DNA from 2 places in the Streptomyces sp. NPDC058646 genome. Region 1 is predicted to be linked to the other one. Evidence: riboswitches for the same ligand, from Rfam matches in the RefSeq annotation. Region 1 holds a riboswitch; the other holds the start of a gene.
The links. A riboswitch is a leader RNA that binds a small molecule or an ion and turns the genes downstream of it on or off. The one in region 1 is predicted to bind S-adenosylmethionine.
Positions count from the first base shown of each region.

Region 2: another riboswitch for S-adenosylmethionine. It lies ahead of ACFWUZ_RS27420 (aminotransferase class V-fold PLP-dependent enzyme); the one in region 1 lies ahead of thrC (threonine synthase).

Region 1 covers NZ_JBHXRK010000016.1:115,045-122,103, reverse strand. Annotated here, with positions in the region: gene ACFWUZ_RS20750 (hypothetical protein) at 177-428, shown strand; gene groL (chaperonin GroEL) at 551-2,173, opposite strand; gene ACFWUZ_RS20740 (cold-shock protein) at 2,506-2,712, opposite strand; gene ACFWUZ_RS20735 (MoaD/ThiS family protein) at 3,110-3,385, opposite strand; gene thrC (threonine synthase) at 3,422-4,711, opposite strand; SAM riboswitch class I at 4,729-4,885, opposite strand; gene ACFWUZ_RS20725 (glucosyl-3-phosphoglycerate synthase) at 5,071-6,021, shown strand; gene ACFWUZ_RS20720 (trehalose-6-phosphate synthase) at 6,068-7,059, shown strand, end outside.
Region 2 covers NZ_JBHXRK010000025.1:104,809-111,867, reverse strand. Annotated here, with positions in the region: gene ACFWUZ_RS27430 (rhomboid family intramembrane serine protease) at 1-343, shown strand, start outside; gene ACFWUZ_RS27425 (Lrp/AsnC family transcriptional regulator) at 340-621, shown strand; gene ACFWUZ_RS27420 (aminotransferase class V-fold PLP-dependent enzyme) at 780-2,171, opposite strand; SAM riboswitch class IV at 2,405-2,521, opposite strand; gene trpD (anthranilate phosphoribosyltransferase) at 2,611-3,675, opposite strand; gene ACFWUZ_RS27410 (cytochrome bc complex cytochrome b subunit) at 3,853-5,478, opposite strand; gene ACFWUZ_RS27405 (Rieske 2Fe-2S domain-containing protein) at 5,475-6,533, opposite strand; gene ACFWUZ_RS27400 (c-type cytochrome) at 6,530-7,059, opposite strand, start outside.

The DNA of each region.
Region 1 (7,059 bases):
CCGCCGCCCCGTCCCGAGTACCGGGCACGCGCCAAGCTCATCCGGGGGAAGATCGTCGTGTCACCGTGGTCCAAGCTGCGCTACTACCGCCCGATGCGCACGCTGCGCCGACAGCTTGAGCCCCACGCTCCCGAGAACCACGTGACGGACGTCGCGCCGTTCCTCTTCGAGTTCCCGTGGACGGGGCGGCCCTGTCGCTGGTCGCCGAGTTCACGTCGGTCTCCGCGAAGGACGCGGACTGGAACGAGAAGCTGGACGTCCACGGCCTGCTCGTCCCGGTCTACCTGGTCGTCGACCTGCAGGACGTGGAGATCACCTGCTTCCACGACCCGTCCCCGCACGGCTACCGCTCCCGTACGACGGTGTCCTTCGGCGAGGCGCTGCGCGTACCGGCTCCCTTCGGCTGCACCCTCGACACGGCGTTCTGAAGGGCGCGGCCCGGCGGCTTCCCGTACGGAGCGGGCCCGGTGGAACGCCCGAGGGCGGCACCCGCTCCGTCCGGAGTGGGTGCCGCCCTCGGTTCGAGAACAGCCGATCAGCCAGGGGCCGATCAGAAGTCCATGTCACCGCCCGGCATGCCGCCGCCCGCGGGGGCACCGGCCTTCTCGGGCTTGTCGGCGATGACGGCCTCGGTGGTGAGGAACAGCGCGGCGATCGACGCGGCGTTCTGCAGCGCGGAACGCGTGACCTTCGCCGGGTCGATGATGCCCTCGGCGATCATGTCGACGTATTCGCCGGTCGCGGCGTTCAGGCCCCAGCCCACGGTGAGGTTGCGGACCTTCTCCACGACGACGCCACCCTCGAGACCACCGTTGACGGCGATCTGCTTCAGCGGGGCCTCGAGCGCGAGCTTCACGGCGTTGGCGCCGGTCGCCTCGTCACCCGACAGGTCGAGCTTCTCGAAGACCGAGGAGGCCTGCAGCAGGGCCACGCCACCACCGGCGACGATGCCCTCCTCGACGGCCGCCTTCGCGTTGCGGACGGCGTCCTCGATGCGGTGCTTGCGCTCCTTGAGCTCGACCTCGGTCGCGGCACCGGCCTTGATGACGGCCACGCCGCCGGCCAGCTTCGCGAGGCGCTCCTGGAGCTTCTCGCGGTCGTAGTCCGAGTCGGAGTTCTCGATCTCGGCGCGGATCTGGTTGACGCGACCCTGGACCTGGTCGCTGTCGCCCGAACCGTCGACGATCGTGGTCTCGTCCTTGGTGATGACGACCTTGCGGGCGCGGCCGAGCAGGTCGAGACCGGCGTTCTCCAGCTTGAGGCCGACCTCCTCGGAGATGACGGTGCCACCGGTGAGGATGGCGATGTCGCCGAGCATGGCCTTGCGGCGGTCACCGAAGCCCGGGGCCTTGACGGCGACGGACTTGAAGGTGCCACGGATCTTGTTGACGACCAGGGTCGACAGGGCCTCGCCCTCGACGTCCTCGGCGATGATCAGCAGCGGCTTGCCGGACTGCATGACCTTCTCCAGGAGCGGCAGCAGGTCCTTGACCGAGCCGATCTTGGAGTTGACGATCAGGATGTACGGGTCGTCGAGCGACGCCTCCATACGCTCCATGTCGGTGGCGAAGTACGCCGAGATGTAGCCCTTGTCGAAGCGCATGCCCTCGGTGAGCTCGAGCTCCAGACCGAAGGTCTGCGACTCCTCGACGGTGATGACGCCTTCCTTGCCGACCTTGTCCATCGCCTCGGCGATGAGCTCGCCGATCTGGGTGTCGGCGGCGGAGATGGAAGCCGTGGAAGCGATCTGCTCCTTGGTCTCGACGTCCTTGGCCTGGGCGAGCAGGGCGGCGGAGACGGCCTCGACGGCCTTCTCGATACCACGCTTGAGGGCCATCGGGTTGGCGCCGGCGGCCACGTTGCGCAGGCCCTCGCGGACGAGCGCCTGGGCGAGCACGGTGGCGGTGGTCGTACCGTCGCCGGCGACGTCGTCCGTCTTCTTGGCGACTTCCTTGACCAGCTCGGCGCCGATCTTCTCGTACGGGTCCTCGAGCTCGATCTCCTTGGCGATGGAGACACCATCGTTGGTGATCGTGGGGGCGCCCCACTTCTTCTCAAGGACGACGTTGCGACCCTTGGGGCCAAGGGTGACCTTGACGGCGTCGGCGAGCTGGTTCATCCCACGCTCGAGACCGCGCCGGGCCTCCTCGTCGAACGCAATGATCTTGGCCATCTGAAGTGGTCCTCCCGGACAGGGGTGGATTGCTCCGGACCGCGCCCGCGCCCGCGACGGACGGCCTGCGTGCCCGGCGGTTCCTTCCCGCCGGACCTGCGGGCCTCACCGGCCCGGTCCTCGTTTTGGTAGCACTCTCGCTTGGAGAGTGCTAACGCCAATGATTAGCACTCGCCCCCCGCGAGTGCAAGCGGCTTCGGGCAACGCCGGGCGAGGAACCGGACAGGACAGGGGCCGACCGGCCACAACGCACGAGGGGCCCCCATCCCGTGTCCAGGATGTGGGCCCCTCGTACGTCGAACACAGTGCGTGGGCGGTCGATCGCGCCAGGACTAGCCGAGTGCGAGCTTGACCATGTCCGCCTGCGGACCCTTCTGGCCCTGCGAGATCTCGAACTCGACCCGCTGACCCTCTTCAAGGGTGCGGTACCCGTCCATCTGGATGGCGCTGTAGTGGACGAACACATCCGCACCACCGTCGACCGCGATGAAGCCGTAGCCCTTCTCCGCGTTGAACCACTTGACGGTGCCCTGAGCCATGCCTAACTCCCCTATTACTGGCCCTTGCGCAGGAACGCACTTCGCGGTCCCGGGTCATCACTTGCGTCGGAACGCGTCGACCGAGGCTGAATGTATCTGCGCGAGTGCTGTCTGCAACAGGTCAATCCCACGAGAATTCTGGACACCCAGAAACACAGAAATAAAGTGAAAATTTGCCATATCCCAGGGCAACTCGGGCCAGGCATATTGCGCCAAAGCCCCATACCGCACTTGCACATTGACCCGATGTCGACCCTCACGCGACCCGTTCATATGCGGCGGGCAAGAACAGCGGAGGGGACTTCCCCAACCCTACCGCGCCCAATCAAGCTGAATTGCCCCCTCCGCTTTTTAGCGGAGGGGGCAATTACGTTTTTGCGCGTCACCTACGGGAAGGTCAGCCGCCCGCGACGGCCGGGATGATCGAGACGCCGGCACCGTCCGGGGTCACGGCCTCCAGGCCGCCCTCGAACCGCACGTCGTCGTCGTTCACGTAGACGTTGACGAAGCGGCGCAGCTTGCCCTGGTCGTCCAGGACGCGCGCGGCGATGCCCGGGTGGTTCTTCTCCAGGGACTCGATGACCTCGGCCAGGTTGGCACCCTCGGCGGACACCTCGGCCCGGCCGCCGGTGTAGGTGCGCAGGATGGTGGGGATGCGGACGTTGACGCTCATGGCGCTACTGCCTTTCCGGGGAGCAGGAGGAGATGGTCAGGCCAGTCCGGCGGCGCGGAAGGCGTCCAGGCTCGGGCGGATGGTCGCGGTCTGGCCGCTGTCCGCGGCCACCGCCTCCAGGGTCTTGAGGCCGTCACCGGTGTTCAGGACGACGGTGGTCAGCGCCGGGTCGAGCTGCCCGTTCTCGATGAGCTTCTTCGTCACGCCGACGGTCACGCCGCCGGCGGTCTCGGCGAAGATGCCCTCGGTCTGCGCGAGGATCTTGATGGCCTCGACGACCTGCTCGTCGTTGACGTCCTCGACGAATCCGCCGGTGCGCCGCGCGATGTCCAGGACGTACGGGCCGTCCGCCGGGTTGCCGATGGCCAGCGACTTGGCGATGGTGTTCGGCTTCTGCGGGCGGACCACGTCGTGACCGGCCTTGAAGGCGGCCGACACCGGGGAGCAGCCCTCGGCCTGGGCGCCGAAGATCTTGTACGGCTTGTCCTCGACGAGGCCGAGCTTGATGAGCTCCTGCAGACCCTTGTCGATCTTCGTCAGCTGCGAGCCGGACGCGATCGGGATGACGATCTGGTCGGGCAGCTGCCAGCCGAGCTGCTCGCAGATCTCGTACGCGAGCGTCTTGGATCCCTCGCCGTAGTACGGGCGCAGGTTGACGTTGACGAAGCCCCAGCCCTCGCCCAGCGGGTCGCCGATGAGCTCGGAGCAGAAGCGGTTGACGTCGTCGTAGTTGCCCTCGATGCCGACCAGCTCGCCGCCGTACACGCCGGCCATGACGACCTTGCCCTGCTCCAGGTCGTGCGGGATGAACACGCAGGAGCGGAATCCGGCCCGGGCGGCAGCGGCGCCGACGGCGCCGGCCAGGTTGCCGGTGGAGGAGCAGGAGAGGGTCGTGAAGCCGAAGGCGCGGGCCGCCTCGACGGCGATGGCCACGACGCGGTCCTTGAAGGAGTGCGTCGGGTTGCCGGAGTCGTCCTTGACGTAGAGCTTGCCGGTGACACCCAGCTCCTTGGCCAGGTTGGCCGCGTCCACGAGCTTGGTGAAGCCGGGGTTCAGGCTGGGCTTGGAGGCCACGTCCGCGGGGACGGGCAGCAGCGGGGCGTAGCGCCAGATGTTGTTCGGGCCCGCCTCGATCGCGGCGCGCAGGGCCTCCGGGTCGCCGGTGGGGAGGTCGTAGGCGACTTCCAGCGGTCCGAAGCACTCGGCGCACGCGAAGATGGGGCCGAGTCCGAAGCGGGTGCCGCACTCGCGACAGGAAAGGCCGGTGGCAGGTCCGAGGTCGACAGAATCCTGGTCGGCAGAGGTGGCGACAGTCTGTGCAGCCATGATGGCGAGGCCCTTTCTCCTCATCTTCCCCATGGCGCACTTCGCCATGAGACGGAATTGGCACCTTCCCTAGCCGGGGACCTCGCAGATGTCGCTGACGTAGCGATCGCGAGACCGACTGGAGGGTTGCCGGGGCTTCAACGGGCCGTGTCCCTCTGCCCCTCTGGATGAGCGGTATGGCACCGGGCCGCGCGCTCTATGGCGCGCCCGGGCGTTTGTGCGCGAGGACCCCCGACATGCGATGGTCCTTCGCGTTGTTCAAGACTGTAACCGAAGGCCCCGGGTGGTTGAGACAGCCGTCCGAACCGCGAGATGGATCTCAATGGGGTCAAACCGCCGAACGGCAGGGAGTGCTGAAAGTGCTGGAAGAGGTGGAGCGCTGGCTCGCCGACCGCTCCTGGTCCGCCGCCGACCGACCGCTCGACCAGCTGCTGGAGCGGAAACGGGCAGCGGGCACCACGGTCAGCGTGGTGCTGCCCGCGCTCGACGAGGAGCCGACCGTCGGCGCGATCGTCGAGGTGATCCGGCGCGAGCTGATCGAGGGACTGCCGGTCCCGCTGGTGGACGAGCTCGTCGTGATCGACTCGGGCTCCACCGACCGCACGGCGGAGGTCGCGTCGAAGGCGGGCGCCCGGGTGGTGCACCGCGACGGGATCCTGCCGCGGATACCGGCCCTGCCCGGCAAGGGCGAGGTGCTGTGGCGTTCACTGCTGACCACCACCGGGGACGTGGTCTGCTTCGTCGACGCGGACCTGCGGGACTTCTCCTCCGCCTTCGTCTCCGGAATCGTCGGACCGCTGCTGACCGACCCGGACGTGCAGTTCGTCAAGGCGATGTACGACCGGCCGCTCGGCGACGCCCCCGGGCAGGGCGGCAGGGTGACCGAGCTGGTCGCCCGCCCCCTCCTGAACCTGCACTGGCCGCAGCTGGCCGGTTTCGTGCAGCCGCTGGGAGGCGAGTACGCCGTGCGCCGCAGCCTGCTGGAACGGCTGCCGTTCCCCGTGGGCTACGGGGTCGAGCTGGGCCTGCTGGTGGACGCCCTGCACACGGTCGGGCTGGACGCCCTGGCCCAGGTGGACGTCGGCGTACGGCTCCACCGGCACCAGGACGGGAAGGCGCTGGGCCGGATGGCCGCGGCGATCTACCGCACCGCGCAGGTGCGCCTCTCGCGCGGGCACCTCGTACGGCCGGAACTCGTCCAGTTCGAGCGCGCGCCGCACGGGTTCGTGCCCCGGACCTACCCGGTGGACACCGAGGAGCGGCCTCCGATGGCGGGCATCACGGAGTACGCGCGACGCCGCGTGGCGTGAGGGTTACGCACGTTTGAGCGAGCACGAGCCGGGCTAGGTTGGCCGCATGGCTTCTCAGGTACTCGTTGCAGCGAACCGCGGCCCCCTCTCCTACGACCTCTCGGCCGAAGGCACCCTCAGTGCCCGCCGCGGCGGGGGCGGTCTCGTCTCCGGCCTCTCGGCCGCACTGGCCCGGCAGCCGGAAGCGCTGTGGATCTGCGCGGCGCTGTCGGAGGCGGACCGGGAGGCGGTCCGGCGGGGAGTGGCCGAGCCGGGCGTCCGGATGCTGGACATCGATCCCACGGTGTACGACGACGCGTACAACGGCATCGCGAACTCGGTGCTCTGGTTCACCCACCACCACCTCTACGACATCCCGCGCGAGCCGGTCTTCGACGCGCGGTTCCGCCGGCAGTGGGAGTCGTACACCGCCTACAACCAGGCCTTCGCGGAGGCCCTCGCCGAGGAGGCCGCCGAGGGGGCGCGGGTCCTGGTCCAGGACTACCACCTGGCACTGGTCCCGGGCGCGCTGCGCGAGCTCCGGCCGGACCTGCGGATCGCGCACTTCACGCACACGCCGTGGGCGTCGCCGGAGTTCCTGGGCATGCTCCCGGACGACGTCCGGAGCCGGCTGGTGTGGGGGATGCTCGGGGCGGACGTGGTCGGTTTCCACACCTGGGCCTGGGCGCACTCCTTCATGGGCGGCGCGCACCTGGACGACGAGCGGGGCATCGCCGCGCCGCGGTTCCCGGCGGGCGAGGAGCCCTCGCGGGCCCGCTCCATCGAGAAGAGCCCGTCGGGCCCGGTGCGGCACAAGCGGACGGACGTCGCCGTGTACGCGCTGGGGGTCGATGCGGAGGACCTGCGGTCCCTCGCGCACCGGCCGGAGGTCGACGAGAAGCTGGCCGCGCTGCGGGCCGAGGTCGCGGGCCGCAGGACGATCGCCCGGGTGGACCGCACCGAGCTGTCGAAGAACATCCTGCGCGGCCTGCACGCCTACCGGGAGCTGCTGACCACGCACCCCGAATGGCGGGGCGAGGTGGTGCACCTGGCCTCCGC
Region 2 (7,059 bases), on a different contig from region 1:
CGCGGCCGCGTACGCGGGGTCCTCGCACGCGCTGGTCGGGGCGTCCGGGGCCATCTCGGCCGTCCTGGGCGCCTTCCTGTGCCTGCTCCCGAGGGCCAGGGTGACCAGCCTGTTCCCCTTCCTGTTCTTCCTGCCGCTGCGCTTCCCGGCGTGGATCGTGCTGCTGTTCTGGTTCGCCCTGCAGTGGGTGGCGGCGCACCGGGCGGAGAGCGGACCCGGAGTCGCCTATCTGGCCCACCTGGTGGGCTTCTCGCTCGGCTTCGTCTACGCCTGGGTCCGCTATCGGCGTACGACTAGAGTGGGGCGACCAGCGACGGCCACCGAGGGAGACAGCCAGCCGTGATCACCGCGATCGTGCTCATCAAGACCAGCGTGGACCGCATCCCCGAGATCGCCGAGTCCATCGCCGCGCTGGACAGCGTCAGCGAGGTCTACTCCGTCACGGGTACGTACGACCTCATCGCGCTGGTCCGCGTGGCCCGCCACGAGAACCTGGCGGACATCATCCCGGGCCGCATCAGCAAGATCCCGGGCGTCGAGGCGACCGACACGCACGTGGCGTTCCGCACGTACTCCCAGCACGACCTGGAAGCGGCCTTCGCCATCGGCCTGGACGCCTGACGCTCCGGCGCGGCCCGCCGCCTCCCCCTCGGCTCCGCCGTGGCCCGGGCTCCGGGAGGCAGTCCACCCGTGCGCGCGTCTGCGCCGCGGGCAGCGGCCCGCCCTTTGCCGCCCAGGCGGCCGGCAGCGGGTGCCCGTACGTGACGGGCCGCAGCCCGTCAGACGGCCGGGACGCAGCGGCCCTCTTCGGTGCGGTACTGCCACTTGGCGCCGTCCGCGACGAGTTCCTTCACCGCCCGCACGAACCGCTCCACGTGCTCGTCGGGGGTGCCGGCGCCGAAGCTGACGCGGATCGCGTTCAGCGAGCGCTCCCCCGGGGCCGCCTCCGGCGCGCCGCACTCGCCCTGGGCCTGCGGCTCGCTGCCCAGCAGGGTGCGGACCAGCGGGTGGGCGCAGAACAGGCCGTCGCGGACGCCGATGCCGTACTCGGCGGAGAGGGCCGCCGCGAAGTGCGAGCTGTTCCAGCCGTCCACGACGAAGGAGATGACGCCGACCCGCGGGGCGTCGTCCCCGAACAGGGACAGGACGCGGACCGCCGGGACCTCCGCCAGACCCTCGCGGACCTTCGCGATGAGGTGGTTCTCCCGGGCGACGAGGCTGTCGAACCCGGCCTCCCGCAGGGCCTTGCAGGCGGAGGCGATGGAGTAGACGCCGATGACGTTCGGGGAGCCGGCCTCGTGGCGGGCGGCCGTGGTGTGCCACTCGACGTCCACCCCGCCGTCCTCGCGCCGGGCGACCTTGCGGGAGGCGCCGCCGCCCGCGAGGTACGGCTCGGCCTCCTGGAGCCAGTCGGCGCGGCCGGCGAGGACGCCCGAGCCGAAGGGGGCGTAGAGCTTGTGTCCGGAGAAGGCGACCCAGTCCACGTCCAGCTCCTGGACCGAGACGGGGTGGTGCGGGGCGAGCTGGGCGGCGTCCAGGACGATCCGCGCACCGTGGGCGTGCGCGGCGGCGGCCAGCTCCTTCACCGGCCACAGCTCACCGGTGACGTTGGAGGCACCGGTGACGCAGACCAGCGCCGGGCCGTAGGGGTCGCGGTCGGCCAGCGCCCGCTCCAGGCCGGCGACGGCCTCGTCCGGGGTGCGGGGGGCGTTGAGGTAGGTGACCTGCGCGTTCGTCCACGGCAGCAGCGAGGCGTGGTGCTCGGTCTCGAAGACGAAGACCTGGCAGTCGGCCGGGAGGGCGGCGGCGAGCAGGTTCAGGGAGTCCGTGGTGGAGCGGGTGAAGACGACCTGGTCGGCAGGGCGGCAGTCGAGGAAGTCGGCGACCGTGGCCCGGCTCTGCTCGAAGAGGTCGGTGGACAGCTGCGAGAGGTAGCCGGCGCCGCGGTGGACGCTGCCGTAGTACGGGGCGTAGGCGGCCACGTCGTCCCAGACCCGCTGGAGCGCGGGCGCGGAGGCCGCGTAGTCGAGGGCCGCGTAGGTGACCTCTCCCCCGGTGACGAGGGGGACGGTGACGTCCCGGCCGAGCACCGGCAGCGGCTCGGCACAGGCGGGGTCCACGGCGGCGGGGGCGGAGACGGCGGTGGCGGCGGCGTTCAGGGATGCGGACATGGCGGTATCTCCCGGCAGGCAGGGGTGAATGGCTTCGGCGTGCCCGTACGCGGCCCGGCTACGGCGCGACGGCCGTGCGGCGGGGTACGGGGGGCCTCGGACGGTTCGTCCGGGTACACCGCGTACACGGCAGTGACCCTGGTCCGAGGATGGAAGAGGGGCGGAGTCGCCCTATCGCATTCGCTTGCTCACGGAAAATGCTCCTCGAGAGACCAGGACCCCTGGTGTCGAGGGATCCGCGCTTGCCGTAGACCTCGCTGCCTACGGCCCGGTCATCACCCGGGGCACCCCGCCACGGAAGGAGGGTTGCCGGACAGCAAGCCGGGGCCTGAACGCTGTCACTCGTGACCTGGTCAGCATCCTGCCACAAGATCGCCCGAGCGCAAGACCCCGGTCCGCATCGTGGACCGGGTCCTTGGCTCGAAACGATCAGGCGGGTTCAGGCGTTGCTCGCCGCCACCCACCGCTCCAGCGCGGCCCGGGCCTCGCCCGAGTCGATGGAGCGGGCCGCGCGGGCGATGCCCGCCGCGATCTGCTCCTCCAGCGTGCCCGTGCCCGGGTCCAGGGCCACCAGGGCCGCCGCCGAGTTCAGCAGTACCGCGTCGCGGACCGGGCCGGTCTCGCCCGCCAGCAGGCGGCGGGCCACGTCCGCGTTGTACGAGGGGTCCCCGCCGGCCAGGGCCGATACCTCGACCAGGTCGACGCCGACGTCGCGCGGGTCGAAGACCTGCTCCGCCACCTTGCCGTCGCGGACCCACCACACCCGCGAGGTCGCCGTCGTGGTCAGCTCGTCCAGACCGTCGTCGCCGCGGAACACCAGGGCGGAGGAGCCACGTTCGGCGAGCACGCCCGCGATGATCGGGGCCATCCGGGGGTCGGCCACACCGGTCGCCTGGGCGCGCACCCGGGCCGGATTGGTCAGCGGGCCCAGCGCGTTGAAGAAGGTGCGGATGCCCAGCTCCTTGCGGGCCGCGGCCACGTGGCGCAGCGCCGGGTGGAACTTCACCGCGAAGCAGAAGGTGATGCCGGCCTCCTCGGCGACCTGCACCACCCGCTCCCGGCTCAGGTCGAGGTTCACCCCGAGCTTCTCCAGCACGTCCGAGGAGCCGCTCGCGGAGGACGCGGCCCGGTTCCCGTGCTTGACCACCTTGGCGCCGGTACCGGCCACCACGACCGCGGACATCGTCGAGATGTTCACCGTCCTGGCCCCGTCGCCGCCGGTGCCGACGATGTCCACCGTCCGGCCCGGGACCTCGATCAGGTTGGCGTGCGCGTACATCGCCCGGACGAGGCCGTTGATCTCCGCGACCGTCTCCCCCTTGGCCCGCAGCGCGACCGTGAAGCCGGCGATCTGGGCGTCGGTGGCCTCCCCGCGCATGATCCGGTCCATGGCCCAGGCGGTGTCGTCGGCGCTCAGGTCCCGGCCGGTCAGCAGGGCGTCGAGGACGCCCGGCCAGCCACGGGCCGCCACGCTGTCGCCGCCTGCCGGGGTCACAACGTTCATGGTCCGCTCCTGTGCTAGTGGGCCGCCCCCGTGTGCGCCACCCACGGCGAAGGGGAAGGCCCTCAGCCTATCCAGCCCCGGGGACGGCAAAGAGCCCCGTCCAGACACTGGACGGGGCTCTCACCGTGGCGACACCAGGACTGGCCGAAACCGGTCCCTCATGCGTGCAACAGGGGATCAGTGGTGGCCGTGGCCGCTCTGGATCTCCTTGTACTCCTCCACCGTCGGCTTCGGGATCTGGTTGTCCTCCGCGTAGTAGCCCTTACTGAGCTTCGCGCGCAGCTTCTCCGTGCCCTTGACCTTGCGCACGACACCGTTCTCGTCGACCGTCGGGCCGATCTCGACCGGCGCGTACTGCTCGTGAGCGGTGAGGGTGTGCAGCTTGCCCTGCGGCAGCGGCTCGTGGACCTCGACGAACTCACCGTGCGGCAGGCGCTTGATGATGCCGGTCTCGCGACCGTGCAGCACCTTGTCCCGGTCCCGGCGCTGGAGGCCGAGGCAGATCCGCTTGGTGACGATGAAGGCGATGACCGGACCGACGAAGAAGCCGATGCGGGCGAACCAGGTGATCGAGTTGATCGACAGGTGGAAGAACTGCGCGAACATGTCGTTTCCACCGGCGATCAGCAGGATGACGTACCAGGTCAGCCAGGCCACACCGAAGGCGGTACGGGTCGGGACGTTGCGCGGGCGGTCCAGGATGTGGTGCTCGCGCTTGTCCCCCGTGACCCAGGCCTCGACGAACGGGTACACCGCGATCGTGGCCAGCACCAGCGGGAAGATCACCAGCGGGATGAACACGCCCAGGACGAGCGTGTGGCCCCAGAGGTTGATCTCCCAGCCCGGCATGGCACGGATGAGGCCCTCGGAGAAGCCCATGTACCAGTCGGGCTGCGCACCCGTGGACACGTGGTCCGGAACGTACGGACCGAGCGCCCAGATCGGGTTGATCGAGGCGACGCCCGCGATGACCGCGATGATGCCGAAGACCAGGAAGAAGAACCCGCCGGCCTTCGCCATGTACACCGGGAGGAGCGGCATGCCGACGACGTTGTTGTTCGTCTTGCCGGGCCCGGCGAACTGGGTGTGCTTGTGGTAGAAGACCAGGATCAGGTGCGCCACCAGCAGACCCAGCATGATGCCGGGCAGCAGCAGGATGTGGATCGAGTAGAACCGGGCCACGAAGTCGTGGCCGGGGAACTCGCCGCCGAAGAGGAAGAACGACAGGTACGTGCCGACGATCGGCACGGACAGGATCGCGCCCTCCATGAAGCGGACACCGGTGCCCGAGAGCAGGTCGTCCGGCAGGGAGTAACCGGTGAAACCGGTGAACATGCCGAGGACCAGCAGCAGGAAGCCGAACAGCCAGTTGACCTCGCGCGGCTTGCGGAACGCGCCGGTGAAGAAGACGCGCATCATGTGCACCATCATCGCCGCGACGAAGATCAGTGCCGCCCAGTGGTGGATCTGCCGGATGAGCAGACCGCCGCGGACGTCGAAGCTGATGTCCAGGGTCGAGGCGTAGGCCTCGGACATGCGGACGCCCTGCATCGGCACGTACGAGCCGTGGTACACGACCTCGTTCATGCTCGGGTGGAAGAAGAGCGTCAGGTACACACCCGTGAGGATGATGATGATGAAGGTGTACAGGCAGATCTCACCCAGCATGAAGGACCAGTGGTCCGGGAAGATCTTGCGCATGTTGGCCTTGGCCAGGCCGTAGATGCCCAGGCGGCCGTCCGCCCAGTCAGCCACGCGTTCGCCGGCCGGCGCCTTGCGCCCAGTGTCAGTGGCGGTGCTCATCCGCGCTCCCAGAAGGAAGGACCGACGGGCTCTTCGAAGTCACCGAGCGCTTCGAGGAAGCCTTCGGCATTGACTCCGATCCGCAGCTGCGGAAGCGCGTGACCGGCCGGACCGAAGATGACCCGGGCGCCGTCGGAGAGGTCGAAGGTGGACTGGTGGCACGGGCAGAGCACGTGGTGCGTCTGCTGCTCGTACAGGCTGATCGGGCAGCCGACGTGGGTGCAGATCTTGGAGTAGGCCACGATGCCCTCGTGGGACCACTCCAGTTCCTTCTTGTCCTTGATGTCCTCCGGCTGGATCCGGACGATCATCAGGGCCGCCTTGGCGATCTGCGACATGTAGTCGTGCTGCTCCTCCTCCAGGCCCTCGGGCATGGCGAAGGTCAGCGAACCGACGATGACGTCCTCGGGACGCAGCGGCTCCATCGTGTTCTGGTTGATGAGCAGCTTGCCCTTGGCCCAGAGCGTCTTGCGGAGCTTGTCCTCGGGCAGCGGGCCGAGGTCGCGCAGGATGACGATGCCGGTGAGCGGCACCAGGGCCAGCGCACCGAGCATCGTGCGGCGGATCAGCGGGCGGCGGGTGATGTTCGACTCGTCCGTACCGGCCCGGAAGTCGCTCATGACCTGCGCCTTGACCTCGGGCGAGGCCGCGATCTCGTGGCGCGTGTCGGCGATCTCCACGTCGGACATCAGGGTGCGGGCCCAGTGGACCGCACCCGCGCCGATGAGGAAGAGGGCCAGGCCCAGGGTCACACCGAGGCTGAAGTTGAGCGCGCTCACCTTCCCGATGGGGAAGATGAACACGATCTTGTCGATCGGGATGGCCACGAAGGCGACGATGAAGCCGATCGTGGACAGCATCGACAGCGTGAACATCAGGGCGACGGTGCGCTCGGAGCGCTTGGCCGCCGCCTCGTCGATGTCCTGGATGCGCGGCCGGTGGGCCGGCATCCCGGGGTCGGCGAACGGGTCGTCCGCGACCGCTACGGCACCGTGGTGCCCGTCACCCTGCTCGCTCGGCAGGTGCTTCTCTTCGGGAATGTCTTGGCTACTCATGACTTCTTGGCCTTAGCGGTGTGGGCCGCGACCCAGACGGCGACAGCGATCAACGTACCCAGACCGAAGATCCAGCCGAACAGACCCTCGGAGACGGGGCCGAGGCCGCCGAGCTTGAGGCCACCGGGGTTCGTCGACTTGTCGCCGTTCACGTTCTGGAGGTACGCGATGATGTCCTTCTTCTCCTTCTCCGGCATCGTGCTGTCCGGGAAGGAGGGCATGTTCTGCGGGCCCGTGAGCATGGCCTCGTAGATGATCTTCGGCTCGACGTCCGCGAGGTTCGGGGCGTACTTGCCGTTCGTCAGCGCGCCGCCCTCACCGGTGAAGTTGTGACACTGCGCGCAGTTGTTGCGGAACAGCTCACCACCCTTGGCGATGTCGGCACCGGCCGGGTCGTACTGCTTCTCGGTCGGCACGCTCGGGCCCGCACCCAGGGACGCGATGTACGCGGCCAGCTGGTCGATCTGCGCCTGCGTGTAGATCTTGGGCTTCTTCGGCACCTGGACGCCGGGCTGCTGCGCGGGCA